DNA from 4 places in the Microbacterium sp. LKL04 genome. Region 1 is predicted to be linked to each of the others. Evidence: predicted binding sites of a transcription regulator. Region 1 holds the regulator's gene; each other region holds the start of a gene.
The links. Region 1 encodes HrcA, which represses chaperone genes, less so after heat shock. Its sites were predicted from a motif close to TTNGCACTCGNNNNNNNCGAGTGCNAA; they were not measured.
Positions count from the first base shown of each region.

Region 2: a site for HrcA is predicted at 1,181-1,207, ahead of BLP38_RS00350 (Hsp20/alpha crystallin family protein). Genes of this name have one in related genera too.
Region 3: a site for HrcA is predicted at 1,304-1,330, ahead of groL (chaperonin GroEL). Genes of this name have one in related genera too.
Region 4: a site for HrcA is predicted at 1,705-1,731, ahead of groES (co-chaperone GroES). Genes of this name have one in related genera too.

Region 1 covers NZ_LT627736.1:791,829-795,300, reverse strand. Annotated here, with positions in the region: gene BLP38_RS03930 (16S rRNA (uracil(1498)-N(3))-methyltransferase) at 1-88, opposite strand, end outside; gene dnaJ (molecular chaperone DnaJ) at 91-1,206, opposite strand; gene hrcA (heat-inducible transcriptional repressor HrcA) at 1,238-2,272, opposite strand; gene hemW (radical SAM family heme chaperone HemW) at 2,343-3,472, opposite strand, start outside.
Region 2 covers NZ_LT627736.1:66,870-70,341, forward strand. Annotated here, with positions in the region: gene BLP38_RS00345 (prolyl oligopeptidase family serine peptidase) at 1-1,129, opposite strand, end outside; gene BLP38_RS00350 (Hsp20/alpha crystallin family protein) at 1,269-1,718, shown strand; gene BLP38_RS00355 (MarR family winged helix-turn-helix transcriptional regulator) at 1,789-2,217, opposite strand; gene BLP38_RS00360 (acid phosphatase) at 2,393-3,472, shown strand, end outside.
Region 3 covers NZ_LT627736.1:1,543,292-1,546,763, reverse strand. Annotated here, with positions in the region: gene BLP38_RS07625 (LytR C-terminal domain-containing protein) at 1-603, shown strand, start outside; gene BLP38_RS07620 (cold-shock protein) at 736-939, shown strand; gene groL (chaperonin GroEL) at 1,398-3,017, shown strand; gene BLP38_RS07610 (hypothetical protein) at 3,245-3,442, shown strand.
Region 4 covers NZ_LT627736.1:1,931,541-1,935,012, forward strand. Annotated here, with positions in the region: gene BLP38_RS09435 (ABC transporter substrate-binding protein) at 1-95, opposite strand, end outside; gene rarD (EamA family transporter RarD) at 251-1,189, opposite strand; gene groES (co-chaperone GroES) at 1,320-1,616, opposite strand; gene BLP38_RS09450 (class I SAM-dependent methyltransferase) at 1,768-2,967, shown strand; gene BLP38_RS09455 (hypothetical protein) at 2,969-3,463, opposite strand; gene tsaD (tRNA (adenosine(37)-N6)-threonylcarbamoyltransferase complex transferase subunit TsaD) at 3,460-3,472, opposite strand, start outside.

The DNA of each region.
Region 1 (3,472 bases):
CAGCGTGGTGCGCTTCGGCCCCCGTCAACCGGACGACATCGCCCGGACCGGCGGCCCCGGCATCCTCGATCAGGAAGTGGAGGGCCACGATCAGCGCTTGAACTTGCCGCGGAGCTTGGAGAACAGGCCCGGGTGGAACTCCGCCAGGTGCGGCGGGGCGGGGCGCATCCGCTTCGCGAGCTCCTGCACGAGAGCCCGGGACTTGGGGTCGAGGTGCGAGGGAGTGACGACCTGCACGCCGACGCGGAGGTCGCCGCGCTGGTCGCCGCGGAGGGGCGTGATCCCCCGGCCGCGGATGGTGAGCTCGTCGCCCGCCTGGACGCCGGAGCGGATGTCGAGGTCGACGGAGCCGTCGAGCGAGTCGATCGTGACGCTCGTGCCGAGGATCGCGTCGACCATCGAGACCTCGAGGGTTGCGAGCAGGTCGTCGCCGTCACGGCTGAACACGTCGTGCGGGGCGACGGTGACCTCGAGGTACAGGTCGCCGTTCGGACCGCCGGCGGGGCCGACCTCGCCCGAACCGGGGAGCTGGAGGCGCAGACCGGTCTCGACACCGGCGGGGATGTCGATCGACACGGTGCGGCGCGCGCGCACACGGCCCTGGCCCTGGCAGGTGGAGCACGGGTACGGGATGGTCGTGCCGTACCCCTGGCACGTGGTGCAGGGCTGGGAGGTGACGACGTTGCCGAGGAGGCTCCGGACCGTCCGCTGGATCTGACCCGATCCGTGGCAGATGTCGCACGTGACCGGCTGGGTGCCCGGCTGGCAGCACGAGCCCTGGCAGGTCTCGCAGAGGACGGCGGTGTCGACCTCGATGTCGCGGTGGACGCCGAAGACGACGTCGCCGAGGTCGAGGTCGACGCGGACGAGGGCATCCTGACCGCGCTCGCGACGGGACCGGGGCCGTCCCGCGCGGGTTCCGCCTCCGCCGCCCCCGAAGAAGCTCTCGAAGATGTCGCTGAAGCCGCCGAAGCCGGCACCGGCCCCGCCGAAGCCGCCGGCGTCGCCGCCCATGTCGTAACGCTGGCGCTGGTCGGGGTCGCTCAGCACGTCGTAGGCGTGCGTCACGAGCTTGAACTGCTCGGACGCATCCTCTCCGGGGTTCACATCCGGGTGCAGCTGGCGCGCCAGACGCCGGTATGCCTTCTTGATCTCCTCGGGGCTCGCGTCACGCGCGACGCCCAGGACCTCGTAGTGGTCAGCCACAATCACCTCTCCGGCCCGCGGGCCGATTCGTTCAGCGCGACGTCTCGTCTTCTTCGAGCAATCGCGTCAGATAGTGCGCGACGGCGCGAACCGCCGCGAGATTCGTGGGGTAATCCATCCGTGTGGGCCCGAGCACACCGATGCGGGCGTGAGACCCCCCGGCGTCGTACTCGCCCGCGACGATGGATGCCTCGGACAGCCCGAACGGCTCGTTCTCGCGCCCGATGCTGGTCGCCAGTCCGCGATCGTCGGCGACCATCTCGCCCATCAGACGCAGGAGGGTCACCTGCTCCTCGATCGCCTCGAGGAGGGGATAGATGCTGCCGCGGAAGTCCGACTCGCGGCGCGCGAGGGTCGCGGACCCCGCCATCACCATGCGGTCCTGGCGGAACTCGTCGAGCTCCTCACCGATCGCCCGCAGCACGATGCGACGGTTCTCCTCGCGCGGCGCGGCGGTCTCGGCCTCGAGGATCTTCGCGATCGCCGCCGCACCGTCTTTGACGCTCTTGCCGGTGAGCAGCGCCGTCATCGTGAGCTTGAGCTGCGACGCTTCGTCGGCGGACGGCTCGGTCGCAAGGAAGACGACACGCTGCGAGACCCGACCGGTGTCGGTCACGACGATGATGACGATGCGCGTGCCGCCGAGGTGCACGACCTCGACGTGCGAGACGTTGGCCCGCGCGAACGACGGGTACTGGACGATCGCGACCTGGCCGGTCAGCCGGGTGAGGGAACGGACCGTCCGGACGAGCAGGTCGTCGAGGTCGCCCGTGTCCTCAAGGAAGGCCCCGATCGCGGAGCGCTGCGCCGAGGTGAGGGGGCGGACATCGGCGAGGTGATCGACGAAGACGCGGTAGCCCTTGTCGGTGGGCACGCGGCCCGACGAGGTGTGCGGCGCGGTGATGAGCTCCTCGTCCTCGAGGAGCGCCATGTCATTGCGGATGGTCGCAGCCGACACGCCGAACTGGTGACGGTCGACGATCGCCTTGCTGCCGACCGGCTCGCGCGTGTCGACGTAGTCCTGCACGATCGCACGCAACACCTGAAGACCGCGTTCCGAGACCATCACCCCTCCTCCGCTGGCACTCTCGTTCTGGGAGTGCCAATTCTATCGCGCGAGAAGCGATCTGCTCGGATCACGCGGTGAGCGCGCGGACGACGGCGTCGGCCAGGAGCCGCCCGCGCCTGGTGAGGACGATGCGCCCGCGGACGGCCGCAGCGCCGTCGACGAGTCCGTCGGCGATGAGGGATGCCACGTTCCGCCGCCCCTCGACGGTCGCCTCGTCGACCGCGACGCCGTCGACGATGCGCGAGCGGAGCAGGATGACCTCGAGGCGGTGGGCCTCGGCATCCGGTCGCTCCCGTCCCGCCGCCGGGGACTCCCCCAGCGCCAAGCGCTGCGCGTACGCAGCCGGGTGCTTCACGTTCCACCAGCGCAGGCCGCCGACGTGGCTGTGCGCACCGGGACCGTAGCCCCACCAGTCCTGACCCCGCCAGTACGACAGGTTGTGGCGCGAGCGCTGCGCAGGGCTCGTCGACCAGTTCGAGACCTCGTACCACCCGTAGCCGGCGGCAGCCAGCATCTCGTCGGCCAGCTCGTACATGTCGGCCTGCAGATCGTCGTCGGGGGCGGGCACCTCGCCGCGGCGGATCTGACGCTCGAGCTTCGTCCCGTCCTCCACGATGAGGGCGTACGCCGAGATGTGATCGGGGGTGAGTGCGATCGCCGTCTCGAGCGACGTGCGCCAGTCTTCCAGCGACTCCCCCGGCGCGCCGTAGATGAGGTCGAGGCTGACGGCGACCCCGGCATTCCGCGCCGCGGCGACGGCGGTCGCGATGTTCGCGGGGTCATGGGTGCGGTCGAGCGCCGCGAGGACGTGCGGCACGGACGACTGCATGCCGATCGAGAACCGCGTGACGCCGGCGGCAGCGAGTGTCCTCGCGACCTCGTCGGTCAGAGTGTCGGGGTTCGCCTCGACCGTCACCTCTGCACCGTCGGCGAGCCCGAAGGAGTCGCGGATCCCGCCGAGCATGCGCGCGAGGTCCCCCGGCGGCAGGAGCGTGGGGGTGCCGCCGCCGAAGAACACCGTCCGGGCCGCACGCAGTGGGCCCTGTGCCGCGAGAACATCGCGTGAGAGCGCGATCTCGTGCAGGACCTCGTCGGCATAGGCGTCCTGACGCGCACCGCGCAGCTCGGTCGCCGTGTACGTGTTGAAGTCGCAGTAACCGCAGCGCACGCGACAGAACGGCACGTGCAGGTAGACGC
Region 2 (3,472 bases), 720 kb from region 1:
CGGTGGCGACACTCGCGCTGAAGAGGTCGGCGTCGCCGAGACCCAGCTCGATGTCGACACCGACGAGCGTCTCGGGGTCCAGCGACACGAGCCGGCTCTGCACGCGATCGAGGATCGTGAGGACGAGGCGGGTGCGGGTCCACGTCCACGCCTCGAGCACCGCGGTGTCGGACGGGGCGAACGCGACGCGGAGGCCCGACCCGTCGCCCTCCGTGACGGTCTCGAGCGGACCGATGAGGAGGGTGCCCGACGGATGCGTCGTGTCGCCGATGCGCCACGGGGTCGTGGTCCGGACGGTGACGAGGTCACCGTGCACGTCCACGTTCGCGTCCTGCGGGACGGCGATCAGACGCGGCTCGCCGCCGTCCCACACCCACGATTCGGAGTGGAAGAAGTCGTGCGCGATGACCACGATCGGCGTCGCCGCCCCGCCGGTGCGGTCGACGTGCGCGAACACGCCGACATCCGACGCGACACCCGTCACGATGGGCGGCGCGTCGTCGAGGGACTCGCCCCGTCGCCAGGCGCGGGCGCTGATGGGATACCCCGAGTCGGTCACGCCGCCGCCGTGCAGGGCGGTGGCGACAAGGAGGGTGTCGCGGTCGACCCACGCGATCATCGTCTTCTCGGCGTCGAGGGTGAACGGGGTGTCGTCGACGAAACGACCCGCGTCGAGGTCGAACTCGCGCACGACGGTGGCGTCGCCGCCGTCTGGGCTCAGCCGCACGAGCGCGCGGCCGCTGCCGGCAGGTCCGTGCGCCGCGCCCGCGAACGCCCACGCGACGCCCTCCTCGCGGCCGAGCGCGTCGACGTCGAGCAGCACCTCCCACGTGGGCTCACCCGCGGCGAAGGAGGCGCGGGATGTCCGGCGCCACAGGCCACGGGGGTTCGCGGCATCCCGCCACAGGTCGTACATGAGATCGCCGTGGCGGCTCGGGACGACGAGGCGATCGGGGTCCTGCAGGATGCCGGTCAGGCGGCGCTCGAGCGCGGTGCGGGTGTCGCCCGAGAAGGCCGCCTCGGTCTCGGCGGTCCGATCGGCCGCCCAGGCCCGGGCGTCGGGACCGTCGATGTCCTCCAACCAGAGGAACGGGTCGGCGGGCTCGGGGGCGGTCTCGGAGGCGCTCATGTCGCCAGCCTACGGCCGTCGCCGCCGGGGGCGTTCGCCGTCCGAGAACCGTTGGCACTCGATGGGGCAGAGTGCTAATCTGAGTGTACTTGAGCCGCTGGGGCTCAACTTTGAGACCACAACATCGAAGGAGAGAATCATGGCAACCTACGACCCGTTCCGTGACCTCGACCGCATCGCGTCGACCCTCTTCGACACGCGCCGCGGCCCGCGACGGATGCCGATGGACCTGTACCGCGACGGCGACCACTACGTCCTGAATGCCGACCTGCCGGGCATCGACCCGGGCTCGGTCGACATCGACGTCGACGGCCAGCTGCTTACCATCCGCGCCGAGCGCACGGTGGGCGCTGCCGACGGGGTGAAGTGGATCACGCGCGAGCGCGAGACCGCGAGCTTCCTGCGCCAGTTGAACCTCGGCCAGGGCATCGACACCGACGCCATCACCGCGACCTACAACAACGGCGTCCTGACCGTCACGATCCCGGTGAGCGAGAAGGCCAAGCCGCGCAAGGTCGAGGTCGTCGCTGAGGGGTCGGCCCCGACCATCGCGAGCCACGAGAGCGAGCCGCAGCCGATCGACCAGTGATCGGCGGAGCGCTCCCGCTCTGACGAATCGCCCCGCATCCCGTGTCGGATGCGGGGCGATTCGTCTGCGGTCACACTCCGCGCAGACGCGCCGTCAGCTTCTCGAGCTGGGCGAGTTCGTCGTCGGTGAGCACCGACATCCGCTCGGCGATCGTTCGGCCATGAGCAGTGGCCATGCGGCGGAACGTCGCCGCGCCCTTCTCTGTGGCGCGCAGGATCGCGCCGCGACCGTCTTGGGGGTCCGGGCATTTGGCGACGAGACCCCGAGCTACCATCCGATCCACGAGGCGGGACACGCTGGGCTGGCTGATCAGCATGTTCGCGGTGACGTCGCGAAGTCGCGCCGTGTGCTCGTCGCATCGGGTCACGGTGAGGAGGACGTCGTACTCCGCGCTGGAGAGGTCGTCGTCGTCGAAGTCCTGTGAGATCTCGGCCAAAACCTCGTGCTGCGCGCGGAAGAGGCTCTCCCATGCCGCGATGGCGAGGCGTCGATCGGTCATGGCGTCCACTGTATCGTCGCGTGCCCGCACGACGAGCGCGGTTCGTCGCTTCGTGGTCACCCGGACGTCACGCGCCGTTCCCGCGTTCAGGAAAGCATTCTGGCTCACCCGATGGAAGCGAGGCGCGCCCGTGAGCGTGATGAGACAGACAAGACGACGAGGCACTCGTGCCGGGATGGCGATGGGTGGACTCGGCGTCCTCGTCGCCTGCACCCTGACCGCCGGACCCGCGTTCGCGGCCGCCGGCTTCACCGAGGAGCAGAAGACGGCGACCTACGCGTCGGACGCCGCCGCGTCGACCGGTGACGCGAAGGCGCCCAGTGCCGACAACTGGTCGGTCCGCATGATGGACGTCTTCGACGGCCTCCGCATCGATCGCGGCCCGGCGGGCAACGCGGCCGTCATGGACTACAACGACGCGCTGACGAGCGAGATCAACCGGACCGCATCCGATGCCCAGGTTCAGCGGGCCATCGTCGACCAGTACGACGACATGTCCGTCAGCATGGGCGATGCCTTCGGTGAGAACCTCGGGGCGATCTACGCCGACGCGGTGGCCGCGGGCGAGCTGCCCAAGCTCACGTGGCTCCTCAGCAAGGCAGGCGGCAAGCTCGGCTCGACGTCATCGAGCAATCCGCCGAAGAACTTCTTCGACTACGACCGGCCGTACCTCCGCCTCGACACGACGAAGGACCTCGTCTACCGAGACAAAGAAGGCGGCGACGCGTGGGGTTCCACGAGCGGCTCCTTCCCCTCCGGCCACACGTCGCAGGCGTACTGGCAGGGAACGGCGCTCGCCGAGATGCTGCCCGAGCTCGCACCGCAGATCCTGGCCCGCACCGCCGAGGCCGGGAACAACCGCATCGTGATGGGGGCGCACTACCCGCTCGACGTCATCAGCGGGCGGATGATGGGCCAGAAGATCATCGCGCTCCGTCTCGCCGATCCCGCGATGCGGTCGTTGGTGGGCGAAGCCGCCGAGGAGTTGCGCGGCGTCCTCGAGCGCGGCTGTGGTGACACACTCGCGAACTGCATCGAGAAGGACGTCCCGTACCTGACGACCGACAAGGCGCTCGCCTATTACCAGGAGCACCTGGGCTACGGATTCCCGGCCACCGGCCCGAAGGGGGTTCCCGTCGTGGTGCCCGACGGCGCGGAGGAGCTGCTCGTCTCGGCTCACCCGGGATTGACGCCGGAACAGCGCCGTCAGGTGCTCGCGCTGACCGCGGTCGACTCGGGCAACCCGCTCGACGTC
Region 3 (3,472 bases), 750 kb from region 1:
GAGCAGCCCGCCCCGACGGATCCTTCCGCTTCGCAGGGCCGGTCCGCCACCACGGATCGCTTCGACGACCTCCCCGCCGGTTCCGCACGCGTGGGTGCGCATCGCGCCGAGGCGCCGCGCCTGCGCGTGGGGGTGATCGCGCTGTGGTCCGTCGTCGCGACGGTGGCGATCGTGGCCGCAGGTGTGTTCGGCACCCTGTACGCCACCGGGCGGTTCGACGCCGCTCCGGTGCCGGCCTCCACCGGCACGGCCGCTGTCGTCGCGCCCCGCGTCGACACCTCCTACCAGGTGCTCGTTCTGAACGCGACGGCGGAGAACGGACTCGGGGCCAAGGTGCGCGACGACGTCGTCGCTGCAGGATGGGATGCCGCGGACGTCGAGGCGAGCAACGCGAGCTCGAACGACTTCCCGACGACGACGGTCTACTACGGTACGGCGACCGACGAGGCCGCCGCCCGAGGGCTCGCGGACGCCATCGGTGGAGCGGACGTCTCCCTCGATGACACGTACCAGGTGGTGGCGCCGCCCGAGACGACGGATGCCGGCGGGACCAGCCGACCGCAGCTGGTGATCGTCGTGGGGCTCGATTTCGGCTCGGAGTGAGCCCCGCGCGACGCGATGTGTTTCGCCGTCGTAAACACTTCGGTGCACGGGTGTCAACAAAGCCCGGAACCGCGGATTCCGGCCTGGGCGCGTGGCTAGCATTTCGATGTCCCACAGCTTCAGGAGATTCGCATGACCCAGGGAACCGTCAAATGGTTCAACGCCGAGAAGGGCTTCGGCTTCATCACCCTCGGTGACGGACAGGACGTCTTCGTCCACTACTCCAACATCGACATGTCGGGCTTCCGCGTTCTCGAGGAGGGCCAGGCTGTCGAGTTCACCGTCGGCAGCGGCCAGAAAGGCCCGCAGGCCGAGTCCGTCCGCGTCGTCGCCTGACGAGTCTCAGCTCTCGTACCGGCGGAGGAACGTTCCGCTCACCTCGGCGGGGTCCAGCTCCGTCGCGGACCTGCTGAAACGCTGCGGACACGGCGTCGAAGTGCTGCCACCCGGCGAATCCGTCGCGCCACTCGGCGGTGTCCCACCGCAGGTAGGCGTCGCATCTCCTCGCGGTTCACGGCATATCCTCGTGCAGCGTTTCGCACGCCGTTGATCCCCGCGATGAAGCGATTTCGACGATCGTCGGCATCCGTTCCTCCGCGCGGTGATCGGGCTGTGCGTGCGGCCTCAGTGCGATGTCGTCACGGTCGCGCGAGTCGGTGTCGCACGGCTTGCACTCGCTATGGTCGAGTGCCAGAATGATTTAGCACTCACTCATCCTGAGTGCCAGAACGATCCCGCTCCCAGTCCCTGGGGGCACGGTACTGAACCTCACGTCCGGGAGGGACGACACACTTATGGCAAAGATCATCGCTTTCGACGAGGAGGCCCGCCGCGGCCTCGAGCGCGGCCTCAACACCCTGGCCGACGCCGTCAAGGTGACGCTCGGCCCCCGCGGCCGCAACGTCGTGCTCGAGAAGAAGTGGGGCGCCCCCACGATCACGAACGACGGCGTGTCGATCGCCAAGGAGATCGAGCTCGACGACCCGTACGAGAAGATCGGCGCGGAGCTCGTCAAGGAGGTCGCCAAGAAGACCGACGACGTCGCCGGTGACGGCACGACGACCGCCACGGTCCTCGCCCAGGCGCTCGTGCGCGAAGGTCTGCGCAACGTCGCAGCCGGCGCCGACCCCATCTCGCTCAAGAAGGGCATCGAGAAGGCCGTCAAGGCTCTCTCCGACGAGCTGCTCGCCGGCGCGAAGGAGATCGAGACCAAGGACCAGATCGCGGCGACGGCATCCATCTCGGCTGCCGACCCCGAGATCGGCGCCCTGATCGCCGAGGCCATCGACAAGGTGGGCAAGGAAGGCGTCGTCACCGTCGAGGAGTCCAACACCTTCGGCACCGAGCTCGAGCTCACCGAGGGTATGCGCTTCGACAAGGGCTACATCAACCCCTACTTCGTCACCGACGCCGACCGTCAGGAAGCCGTCTTCGAGGATCCCTACATCCTCATCGCGAACCAGAAGATCTCGAACATCAAGGACCTTCTCCCCGTCGTCGACAAGGTGATCCAGGAGGGCAAGGAGCTCCTGATCATCGCCGAGGACGTCGAGGGTGAGGCTCTCGCGACGCTCGTGCTCAACAAGATCCGCGGCATCTTCAAGTCGGCTGCCGTCAAGGCTCCCGGCTTCGGCGACCGTCGCAAGGCTCAGCTCCAGGACATCGCGATCCTCACCGGCGGCCAGGTCATCACCGAGGAGGTCGGTCTCAAGCTCGAGAACGCCACCCTCGACCTGCTCGGCCGTGCCCGCAAGGTCATCATCACCAAGGACGAGACCACGGTCGTCGAGGGTGCCGGCGAGGCATCGCAGATCGAGGGTCGCGTGACCCAGATCCGCCGCGAGATCGACAACACCGACAGCGACTACGACCGCGAGAAGCTCCAGGAGCGCCTCGCGAAGCTCGCTGGTGGCGTGGCCGTCATCAAGGCCGGTGCGGCGACCGAGGTCGAGCTCAAGGAGCGCAAGCACCGCATCGAGGACGCCGTCCGCAACGCGAAGGCAGCCGTCGAGGAGGGCATCGTCCCCGGTGGTGGCGTCGCGCTCATCCAGGCCGGCGAGAAGGCGTTCGCCAAGCTCGAGCTCGTCGGTGACGAGGCGACCGGTGCGAACATCGTCAAGGTCGCCATCCAGGCGCCGCTGAAGCAGATCGCCCTCAACGCCGGCCTCGAGCCGGGCGTCGTGTCGAACAAGGTCGCCGAGCTCCCCGCGGGCCAGGGCCTGAACGCCGCGACCGGTGAGTACGTCGACATGTTCGCCGCGGGCATCATCGACCCGGCCAAGGTCACCCGCTCGGCGCTGCAGAACGCCGCGTCGATCGCCGGCCTCTTCCTCACCACCGAGGCAGTCGTCGCCGACAAGCCCGAGAAGGCGGCGGCTCCGGCCGGCGACCCGACCGGCGGCATGGACTTCTGATCCAGCGCTGACAGTCAGCACGAAGGGCCCCTCCTCCGGGAGGGGCCCTTCGTCGTTCCCGGGCGCCGGAGGGCCGCCGCAGCGTCCCGCGCGGAATGTCAAGGGAGCATCCGCTCCGGCGGCAGGAGTCCATTGTGTGCGGTGAGGCGTCGTCCACGCCGTACACGGTGGCCGTCATCGCGCAGCGTCGCACGGGCCTCGTCACATCGATCCGAGGAGAGGTTCCCATGACAGACCACGATGACTCCGCCGTCGTCGGTGACGACGCGCAATCCCCGCAGAACGGTTCGGACAGCGACGGGTCTGAGAAGCCGGGCGGCCTCGGGAAGGACGGCACCATCCCCGCCGATCCTGACGGCGTCGCCGCCGGGCACAGCGACACCCCGTCGCACTTCAACCCGGAGGAAGACGAGGACGCGTCCTGATCCACGCACGTCTGCTCCGCTCGACACGAA
Region 4 (3,472 bases), 1.1 Mb from region 1:
GAGCCGGCACAGCCGGCGAGGACGAGGGCGGTCGCGCTGGCGAGGGCGATGCCGCCCATGGCCTTCGCGACGCGCGATCGGGTGAAGACGGACATTGTGCTCCTTGCTGTGGTGACACGGGTCGAATCGGGCCCGGCCCGGTGTGATCAACCTAGCGGTGAGCCCGTCTCCGCAATGTTGCCGTTCGTTAACGATGTGTAACGAGGTGGGCACGCTCCCATAACGGCGGGGAAAGCGGCGTCCGGCTCTATCAGACCGGGTCGGGGACGGCGGTCACCGCGCGGGCACGTTCGCGGCGGGAGGCCAGGAGCGAGTCCACCGCGAACACCGCGATGGCGACCCAGACGAGACCGAAACCGATCCACCGCTCGAACGGCATCGGCTCCTGCAGGATGAGCACGCCCGTGAGGAACTGCATGACCGGCGCGATGAACTGCAGGATGCCGACCACGGTCAGCGACGTGCGCCTGGCACCGGCGGAGAAGAAGAGCAGCGGGATGGCGGTGACGGCGCCGGCGAGTAGGAGGAGGACCATGTGGCCGGAGCCTTCGCGCCCCATCGTGAGCCCCGACGTCACTCCGACCGCGACGAGCTGGATGACGGCGATGGGAACGAGCCAGAACGATTCGAGTGTGAGGCCGCTGACGGCATCCACCGAGGGTCCGATCCGCTTCTTGACGAGACCGTACGTCGCGAAACTCGCCGCGAGGGCGAGGGCGATCCACGGCACGTCTCCGACCGCGACGATGATGACGACGACGGCCGCGACGGCGATGCCGACGGCGACCCACTGCGCGGGGCGCAGGCGCTCCTTCAGAACGAGCACGCCGAGGAGGACGGTGGCGATCGGGTTGATGAAGTAGCCGAGGCTCGTCTCCACGACATGACCGGTCAGGGTGCCGATGAGGAACACCTGCCAGTTGACGTAGATGAGCAGGCCGGCGACGAGCGTCCAGAGCATGAGCCGTCGGTCCCGGAGGATGGCGCGCATCCGCCCCCAGCCGCGGGTGACGGCGATCAGCGCGACGCAGAAGACGAGGCTCAGCACGATGCGCCAGCCGACGACCTCCCACGGCGTCGTGGGGGCGAGGCTGACGAAGTAGAGCGGGAGGAAGCCCCAGAGAACGTAGGCCGAGAAGACGAAGACACCGCCGAGGGACTTCTCGCGGGCGGCATCCTCAGGTGTCATGAGTACGAGCCTACGACGGTCATGACACCGCCGTCAGCACCGTGACTGCCGACGTTCGCGCGGATCCTGCCAGGGGAAGACGCAGGGCCCGGATGCCGAAGCATCCGGGCCCTGTGAAAGGTGCTGCGTGTCAGCGGACGACGACCGCGAGGACGTCGCGAGCCGAGAGCACGAGGAACTCGTCGGCGCCGAACTTGACCTCGGTGCCGCCGTACTTGCTGTACAGAACGCGGTCGCCGACGGCGACGTCGAGCGGAACGCGGTTGCCGTTGTCGTCGATGCGGCCGGGGCCCACGGCCACGACCTCGCCCTCCTGGGGCTTCTCCTTGGCGGTGTCAGGGATGACCAGGCCACTTGCGGTGGTCTGCTCGGCCTCGACCTGCTTGATGACGATGCGGTCTTCGAGCGGCTTGATGGAAACCGACACGTTCTACCTCTTTCTTGCTGGTGGGGTCCTGCTTCAAGACTCATCAGCACTCGCTTACCGAGAGTGCTAACGAAAGTCTAGGGCGCGGCTGGCACTCATGCAACGCGAGTGCCAACAGTGATCGGGATGCCGGTGCGCCTAGGCTGGCCGGATGGAACAGGCCGAGCTGACCGCCCTCCTGACACCGCAGGGATTGCGCATGGTCGACGCGGTCGGACCCCTGGCATCCACCACCGAGGTCGCCGCCGCCGTCTCGCGTCTGCGCGCCGCGGGCCACTCCCCCGACCTGGTGTCCGCCGTCGTCGGACAGGCCCACCTGCGGGTGCGGGCCGCCGCGAAGTTCGGCCCGTTCGCGGACCGTATGCTCTTCACCCGAGCGGGACTCGAGCAGGCCACACGCCTCGAGGTCGCCGCGCGTCACGCGGGGCGATTCCGGGATGCCGGGGTGCAGCGCGTCGCGGACCTCGGCTGCGGCATCGGGGGCGATGCCCTCGGCCTGGCGGGCCTGGGGCTCGACGTCCTGGCCGTCGACGCGGATGAGACCACCGCAGCCCTGGCGGCCTACAACCTCGCACCGTTCGGCGAGGCGGTCACCATCCGGAGCGGCCTCGCCGAGGAGACCGACCTCGACGGCTGGGACGCCGTCTGGCTCGACCCGGCCCGCCGCACCGCGGGTCACTCCGAGACCTCGCGCACCCGGCCGGAGGACTGGTCGCCGTCGCTGGAGTGGGCTTTCGCACTGGCGGAGCGGATGCCGGTGGGCATCAAGCTCGGTCCGGGACTCGACCGCGACCTCATCCCCGACGGGGTGGAGGCGCAGTGGATCAGCGTCGACGGCTCGACCGTCGAGCTCGTGCTCTGGTCGGGGTCGCTGCGGCGCGAGGGTGTGCGGCGGTCGGCTCTCGTCATCCGCGGCGGGTCGGCAGCGGAGCTCACCGCCCCGGCCGACTCCCCCGATGAGCCGGTCCGCGAGCTCGGCGCGTTCCTCCACGAACCGGAGGGCGCGGTCATCCGCGCTCGCCTGATCGGCGAGGTGGCGCGGGACCTGCACGCAGGCATGGTCGCCGACGGCATCGCCTACCTGACGTCGGATGCCGCGCTGACGAATCCGTTCGTGCAGTCGTTCCGCGTGCGCGAGGTCCTGCCGGTGAAGGTGCCGGCGATCAACGCCGCCCTGCAGGCGAACGGGATCGGCACCGTCGAGATCAAGAAGCGCGGCGTGGATGTCGATCCGGCGCAGTTCCGCCGCAAGCTCACGCTGCGCGGAGACGCGTCGGCGACGCTCATCCTCACGCGACTCGGCGAGGGTCCGAAGGCGAAGCGAGTCGCGGTTCTGGCCGACCGGGTCTGACTCAGCCGAAGAGCGCGCCCTGGGTCCCTGCCCACCACAGCCAGCCGGCGCTGTACAGGAGCGACCCGACGCTGAGTCCCAGGCCCCAGAGAGCTGTCTCGCGCTTCTCCCACGGGCGGCGGAGCGCGAGGACGGCGAGGACGACGCCGATCACCCCGACCGGGAAGCCCCAGCCGACGAAGCACGCGAGGATCAGGCCGAGCCCGCCGAACAGCACCGACCATCCGGCGCTTCGCGGCAGCACCGGCGTCGGCGGGATCCACCGCACGTCGGGCGAGGCGTCCTCTGCCGGGTCCGGGTGCACCGCCAGGGGCGGGGCGACGGGGAGCGGTTGCGTCAGCTCGCGCCGGAAGCCGCCGCGGTGGGCACCGGGGAGGGCGGAGTCGGTCGGTGCGGGCGCGACGTCCTCCGACGCCGGCTCGACCACAGGCCCCTGAGACGGGGAGGCGGGACCCTGCGTCGAAGCGGTGGGGCGCGGCATCCGCTCGTCGGTCATGACGACGCC